Sporomusa termitida: one gene and its partner. The main gene of each other region encodes a partner of the protein of the gene in region 2 in a complex. Links are inferred from orthologs where the notes say so. Each region holds a gene or a part of one and is shown on either strand. Other genes may lie near its edges. The genes, in order: SPTER_RS10320 and smc.

What was found.
Region 1: the proteins of smc (region 2) and SPTER_RS10320 are in contact, whole or in part, in a crystal structure (PDB 3ZGX), measured with the Bacillus subtilis proteins. The link is inferred for Sporomusa termitida from one-to-one orthologs.

Annotation. Positions count from the first base shown.
Region 1 is NZ_CP036259.1:2,236,759-2,240,021, reverse strand. What follows is about bases 59-3,003. They hold SPTER_RS10320 (segregation and condensation protein A), read left to right. Parts: upstream 59-1,149; coding sequence 1,150-1,857; downstream 1,858-3,003. Other genes in these bases: SPTER_RS10310 (DUF2953 domain-containing protein), read left to right, coding at 2,701-3,003; scpB (SMC-Scp complex subunit ScpB), read left to right, coding at 1,865-2,398; trpS (tryptophan--tRNA ligase), read left to right, coding at 166-1,143; SPTER_RS10330 (site-2 protease family protein), read left to right, coding at 59-150. Outside these bases: more of SPTER_RS10330, read left to right, coding at 1-58; more of SPTER_RS10310, read left to right, coding at 3,004-3,263. UniProt on the Bacillus subtilis protein: Participates in chromosomal partition during cell division. May act via the formation of a condensin-like complex containing Smc and ScpB that pull DNA away from mid-cell into both cell halves.
Region 2 is NZ_CP036259.1:1,912,078-1,916,488, reverse strand. What follows is about bases 175-4,267. They hold smc (chromosome segregation protein SMC), read right to left. Parts: upstream 3,933-4,267; coding sequence 375-3,932; downstream 175-374. Other genes in these bases: SPTER_RS08675 (stage V sporulation protein S), read right to left, coding at 4,058-4,267; ftsY (signal recognition particle-docking protein FtsY), read right to left, coding at 175-343. In the rest of the region: more of ftsY, read right to left, coding at 1-174; more of SPTER_RS08675, read right to left, coding at 4,268-4,318; SPTER_RS08670 (elongator complex protein 3), read right to left, coding at 4,404-4,411. UniProt on the Bacillus subtilis protein: Required for chromosome condensation and partitioning.

The DNA of each region.
Region 1 (3,263 bases), 320 kb from region 2 along the record:
CGTCAGGGCCATATATTTGATCAGCTGGAGCAGTATGGCCCGTTTATCCTGATGGCGCTGGTCTATATTGGTGTGATTGGTGTGATTATTGACCCCCTCGCCAGAGGTTTGTCCTTTATTATCGATGTAGTTGTTATGACAATTTTGTAACAGGAGGAAATACAATTGACTAAGAAACGCATTTTCAGTGGTATGCAGCCATCAGGAAAGTTTCATATGGGTAACTTTCAGGTGCTTAATAACTGGGTTAAGCTCCAGCATGAATATGATTGTATTTATTCCATCGTTGACTGGCATGCACTCACGTCTTCCTATGAAGATACCCGTCTGCTGCCGGAACGTATAGAATGTATGGCCCTGGACTGGCTGAGCGCCGGTCTTGATCCGGAAAAAAATATCATCTTTGTGCAGTCGCATGTGAAAGAGCATGCTGAATTGCACCTGCTCTTATCGATGATGACGCCGTTATCCTGGCTGGAACGGGTGCCCACCTATAAGGACAAGCTGCAGCAATTAGGTGATATGGGTAAAGAAATCAACACTTACGGCTTTTTAGGTTATCCTGAATTGCAGACTGCCGACATTATATTATATAAAGCCAACGCGGTACCGGTAGCAGAAGACCAGCTGCCACACCTGGAGCTGGCACGGGAGATTGTCCGCCGTTTCGCTAATTTGTACAAACCGGTATTTCCTGAACCGCAGCCAATTTTAAGCCCGTTGCTGCCGGGGATTGACGGCCGGAAAATGAGTAAGTCCTATGGGAATGAAATCCCCTATGCCGCCGAACCGGACGAGCTGCAGGCCAAAGTGAGACAAATGCTTACCGATCCGCAACGGGTCAAAAAGACCGATCCAGGCAACCCCGAAATATGCACAGTGTACACGTTCCATAAAATTTTCAGCCCCGACTATGAAGAAATTGCCGGCCAATGCCGCAATGCCGGCATTGGCTGTGTGGAGTGCAAGAAGCGCCTGGCCGCAAAAATGACTACAACCCTGGCTGATGTTCATGGCCGCCGCAAAGAGCTGGCAGGTAATCCGGCTAAAATTAAAGAAATACTGGTTTATGGCGCCGAGCGGGCGCGCAAGCTGGCAGCAGCCACCATGGCAGAAGTCCGGGCCGTTATGAACCTGGACTGACAGCCGATGGCCGATTATACGATTAAGCTGGAAACCTTCGAAGGACCGTTAGCCTTATTAATGCATCTGATTGAAAAACATCAGCTTGACATTTATAATATTCCGATAGCGGAGGTTACCGGGCAATATCTTGCTTACCTTGCGGCAATGGAAGAATTTAATATTGAAATTGCCAGCGAATTCCTGGTTATGGCCGCGACCCTGCTGCAAATAAAATCACGGTTGCTCTTGCCGCGGCCGGTTACGGGTGAAGCGGCTGCTGATGAGGCTGATCCCCGGCTGGAATTAGTTGAACGCCTGGTTGAATATCGCAAATTTAAACAACTGTCGGCAGTTTTAGGTCAGCTTGGCGAGGAACGGGATAAATATTTTACCAGGCTGCCGCAGGAATTCACCCAACAGTTTTCGCTGCCTGCAGGACTTTCTTTGCATGATTTGTTAAAGGCCTTTGCCGCGCTGTGGGAAAGCGCGGTGCCTGATTTTGCGATAATTGCGCCCGAAGAGTTCAGTGTACAAGATAAAATGTACGATATTATGGCTTTGCTGAGAAGTAATAAAGGGCAGCTGGAGTTTAACAAAGCAATCTTCCGGACAGGCTCCCGCACCGAAGCCATTGCTGCATTTTTAGCTTTATTGGAGCTTATCCGCTTAAAACAGGTCAGTGTCTGTCAGGAGCAGCCGTTTGCACCTATCCATCTGAAATTAGAGGAGTGAAGCGCCTATGTCTGATCTGCAGTTACAAGGGGCGATCGAAGCTTTGCTATTCGCAAGCGGGCAGCCGCTGCCGGCAGATAAAATTGGCGGGATATTACAGTTACCGGTTGAACAGGTTCATACACTAATTGCTGATATGCTGAAAGTGATGACTGCCGCCGAGCGGGGCCTGGTCATTGTTGAAGTAGCCGGCGGCTACCAGTTATGCACTAAACCTGCTTTTTTCGATATTATAAATAAATTAGCAGCCATACAGGAAGCCCGGTTATCAACGGCCGCTTTGGAAACCCTGGCCATCGTGGCTTTTAAACAACCGGTAACCAAACAGGAAATAGAAAGTATCCGCGGCGTAAGCTCCGACCGGGTTATCACCACCCTTTCCGACCGGATGTTAATTAAGGAAATCGGCCGCAAAGAGACCATCGGCCGGCCTATATTATATGGGACAACAACCGAGTTTCTCCAATGTTTTGGCTTAAAAAGTCTCGGAGACCTGCCGGCTATTGCCAACCTGCTGCCGGAAAGTCATTCAGCAGAATAAAGACAGTCACATGACTGCCTTTATTAATGTATCAGAATTTATAAGTTTTGAGAGGCTGAAAGTCCTTATAAACAAGGGGAATCAAGGTCAATGGCCGGCTAGAGCAAGGAGTCGGCGCCCCCGCACCCCCGGTAACCCCCGGCCTTTACCGGAAAAAGCGTTCCCTTGTATTCCAGGTGTATTCCAGGATTATCTGATTTTGCGCCCAGCCAAAAGACCGCGTCAGCGGTTTTCTTATTTACAGACTGTATATTGATGAGAAAAGTGCATAAATTAATAAGATCTGATAAAGGGGTGAAAGCATGGTTAACTGGCTAATGATAATTGCAGCAGGCATTATTTTATTATTTATGCTTTCACGGATCAATGTTTATATTGAACTTTATCTTTGCCGCCACAACGATGACGATCATTTAGCGATCACGCTACATGCCTTAAAACCGCTGTTTGTTTATACAATTAAGATTCCGGTAATTGAAATTGTCCAATATAATGAGTTACCCTGGATCACCTCAAAAATTAAGGCCCCCGCGGGGGGAACAGAGACTTATGTGGCCCGTGAGCAGCGATTTGTCAAAAGAATGGCCGAATTTTTTTTGACAAACCCCCGAAAATTCCACAAACTGATGCGGGGGGTTAACCGGTATATCCGTACTTACCGCTATTATATTAACAATCTGGTATCTTCGATACACTGCCAAAAAATTGATATCAAAATTGTGTACGGATTTGATGACGCCGCCTTTACCGGCTTAATGATGGGGGTGTTTGGCGCAGCGCAGGGGTTCCTGCTCACCGCTCTTAACACCCGTCTAAAGCTTGATGCCAAACCTGCTATTAAGATCATACCGGTATATGGTCAGTG
Region 2 (4,411 bases):
TGCCCACACCATTTACACCAACAATCAGCATTACCACCGGCGGTTTATGGGAAATCGGTTCAGCTACGGCTTTGTCCAGCAGCATGGCACTGATTTTTGTTTGTAAAAAGGGTTTTAGGTCATCAGGCGAATTAATCTCTTTACTCTTAATACCATTGCGGATTTCTGCCATCAAGGTGGCAGTAGTAGGTACGCCCACATCAGCCGACAGCAATACGGCCTCAACATCATCAAGAAATTCATCATCGATGGTGGCATAACCAATCACCAACTGCTCGATTTTCTCAGTAAAACTCTTTCTGGTTTTTTCCAGGCCTGCCTTTAATTTATTAAAGAAACCCATCCTTCAGTCCTCCAACCATTTCCGATTCTTATTACCCGACTTTATCCATAAACTTTACTGAAATCAGCCGGGATATTCCCGACTCCTCCATGGTGACACCATGGAGGACACCGGCAGCTTCCATAGTCCCCTTACGGTGAGTCACGACAATAAACTGGGTACTTTGCGCGTAGTCCCGTAAAAATTCACTAAAGCGCTGGACATTGGCTTCATCAAGCGCTGCGTCGATTTCATCCACTACACAAAACGGGGCCGGCCGGTATGTTAATATGGCAAATAAGAGGGCAATTACGGTAAGTGCCCTCTCGCCGCCTGATAACAGGGCCAGGTTCTGCAATTTCTTGCCCGGCGGCTGCACAATAATATCGATTCCGGTCTCCAGGATATTGCCTGGCTCAAGCAAGACAAGCTCGGCCCGGCCGCCACCAAACAAGCGAACAAACACCTCACCGAAATATTGGCTTATCAATGTAAACGCGGTGTTAAACTGGCGCGACATAGTGGAGTCAATATCTTTAAGGACTGATGTCAAATATTCCTTGGCCTGCAGCAAATCATTCGACTGCTCCTGCAAGAAATTATACCGTTCCTGAACCCGTTTATGTTCATCAATAGCTGCCGGATTAATCGGTCCAAGGGCAGCAATTTGACGTTCAAGATGAGTTATCATTTGCAATAATTGTTCAATAGACTCTGATTTTTTCAAGGCCCTGGCTGCTTCAACCGTTAAGGCCATTTGCCCGGTGATCTGCTCATTACACGTGGCTGCTTCATAGCTGTATTTAGTGATGAGCAGCTCTGTTTCATGCAGGCGGGCCTGTAAATCGTTGCTTTGCCGGCGCAGCTCTTTTATCTCTTTATCTAATCGCTGGCTATTTACCAGCAATTCCAGTTTTGCGGCATAATGCACCTGGCGTACTTCCGCCAACCGGCCTTTGGCCGCCTGCATATTTTCTTTGCGGCCCGCCAAGGCAACAAGTTCGGCCTGGGCTTGTCCGATCTCAGCCTGAAGCTGGTTTTCTTCTGCCCGCAGGCGGGCAAGGTCAGCCGCCAGGGCAGCAAGGGTCTGCTTATATTGTTCACAGGCTGAACCGGTAACGGCTATGTCCTGGGTAGTAACGCTCACTCTAATCTTGGCATCTGTTAGCTCTTCGGCTACAGACTGCTGCTCAGCTTTAACTGCCCTTAGCTCGCTTTGCCAGTCAGCAACCTGGGTTTTATGACTGCTGTCCCGGTTTGCCAGTAAGGCAATCGCCGCCTTACTATCTTCAATTTTTTGCCGGCACTGGCTGCTTTCCTGCTGGCACTCAGCAATTTCAGCACTTAGTGTTTTGAGGGCCAGCTCATATCTGCCGGCATCAGAACCAGCCTTATCTATATAAATAGTCAACTCGGCCTGGCGAAGCTCGGCCTCACCGGCTTGGGACTCAAGCCCGGTAATTTGGGAATTAATCCCCGTAATCGCACTCTCTAAAGCTGCTTTTTCCTGTTCACAACTCAGCCTTTTATTCTGCAAAACCGCCAGTTTCTGCTTAAGTACACCAATTTCATTAGTTCTGGCCATAAAGCTGGCTTCTTTTCTGGCCACACTGCCGCCTGTCAGCGATCCCCCGGGATTAACTATTTCCCCATCAAGCGTAACAATCCGGAACGAAAAACCGCCGTTCCGGGCAATGCCAAGCGCATCATCAATGGTGCCGGCAATAATGATCCGCCCTAAAAGATAATTGATTACAGGCCGGAACCGCTCATCAACCGCAACCACATCAGCAGCAAAACCAAGGGCGCCTGACTGACCGGCTGCCAGCAGCTCAGCCTCTCTGGGTCTGGTTAATCTGATTGTATTTAAAGGTAAAAACGTTGCCCGGCCCAGATTCTGCATTTTTAAAAAAGCAATAGCCTGCTTGGCGGTTTGCTCCGTATCAGCGACAAGGTGCTGCTGAGCCCCGCCGAGTGCCACCTCAATGGCATTGACATATTTATCGGGAACGGTTATTAGCTGGGCAACCGCGCCACAAATGCCATCCCGCCAGGAATGGCGGCTTTTTAGTATCCCTTTTATTGCCCGGCCGAATCCTTCTAATTCATATTGCATGCTTGTCAGGACGCTGAGCCGGGAAGAGGTTTCCTGCACTGTTCCGAGCAACTGCTGTTCTTTTGCGGCCTCTACTTTAAAACGATTCTCCAGAGGAATTATCTCCTGCCTTAAGGCCGCCGCCTGTCTTTTTAATGCCTGCTGGGCGGTAACAAGACAATGCAATTCTTGCTGAAGCTCCGTTTTCCTGGTATTAACCTCACACTGTTGCTGCCGGTACCCGGCGTATTCTTCCTGGAGCTTATTGCCCCGGACGGATAAGGCCGCCAAGTCACGCTCCTGTACATGCAGGTTGTTACGTTCATTAACAGACTGCTGCAAATGGTCAAATGTCACTTCCTGACCGGCGGCTAATTGCTGCTCGATCTGTCTGATACTGGCAATAAGCTGATCATTACGGGTGTTTTGAGCGGCTATCTCTTGTTGAACAGCAAGCTGCTGCTGCTGTTTAATCGCCAGGCTGTTCTGCAGTTCAGCCAGCTTTTCCCCTGCCGCTTCCTGTTCAGCCCCAAGCCGTATGGCAGCCTCGTTAAGACGCAATTTAGCCTTACAGCCCTGCTCAATTCGTTCACTCAATATTCCACTCCGGCTATCAAGCCGTTCTATTTCCGTTGCGACCTCACTGATCTCTTTATCAGTATGGGCAATTTGCGCATCGGTTTGAGCCGCCTGCAGCACCAGCGATTCCTTTGCGGTTTCCGTTGATGTTAACCGGGTTTGGGCGGCAATGCTGCTGTCGGTTAAGTGGGTCTGCTCCAGGTTGGCGCTTGCTACCAGCCGTTCTGCCTTGCTCAAGCGTTCCAGCAGTACTGTAGCCTGACAGGCGATCAGTTCAGCATTCAGCTTATTAAAAGTGCCGGTCCTGGCTGCGCTTTCCTTTAACGGCTCCAGCTGGCTTTCCAGCTCTGAGGTAATATCACTGACCCGGATGAGATTTTGTTCGGTATCATCCAGCTTACGCAAGGCTTCCCGCTTACGTTGTTTATACTTAGTTATACCGGCTGCCTCTTCAAATAAGAGCCGCCGTTCCTCCGGCTTGCTGCTCAAAATTTCATCAACTTTGTTCTGCCCGATCACCGTCATTGACTCACGGCCCAGCCCGGTGTCGGCCAGAATATCATGGATATCCTTAAGGCGGCAGGGCGTTTTGTTAATATAATATTCGCTGTCGCCTGATCTAAATACACGTCTGGTAATGGTCACCTCACTGAAGTCTAACGGCAGCCGCCCGTCGGTGTTGTCAAAGATCAATGACACCTCTGCTACCCCCAGCGGCCTGCGGTTAGCACTGCCTACAAAAATGACATCTTCCAGCCTGGTGCCCCGCAGGGTCCGCAGGCTCTGCTCGCCAAGCGCCCAGCGAATGGCATCGGAAATATTGCTTTTACCGCTGCCGTTTGGACCGACAATCGCTGTTATTCCCCGGCCAAACTCTAATTCTGTTCTTTCGGCAAATGATTTGAAGCCATAGGCCTCTAGTCTGCGCAGCAACACAAGCATCACCCTTACCTGTATAATTAGGTCAATCAAAATTTTACCACGGGCTGGTACAGTATTCAAGTAAATATAAAAAAGCCTGCCGCATCTGCCAACAGGCTTCTTCACATCAGGTCAGATCATTAACGGGGTTCAACAATGAATCTAATGGCGGTACGTTCTTCCCCGTCAATAGTAATCTCCGCAAATGCCGGTATGGTAATCAAATCAATGCCATTGGGAGCGACAAAACCACGTGAAATCGCAATCGCCTTGATAGCCTGATTAACCGCCCCTGCACCTACTGCCTGCACCTCTGCGCTGCCTCGTTCGCGCAAAACTGCCGCCAGAGCGCCTGCTACGGATTTAGGATTTGATTGTGCAGATACTTTCAGCACTTCCATTTTTCGCTCTCCTCCTTTGAATTCAGGGCCTATGCTATAAAGGTATTCTGCTTATTTCCTAAAAATTCCTTCTTTTACATGATTTTTAAATCG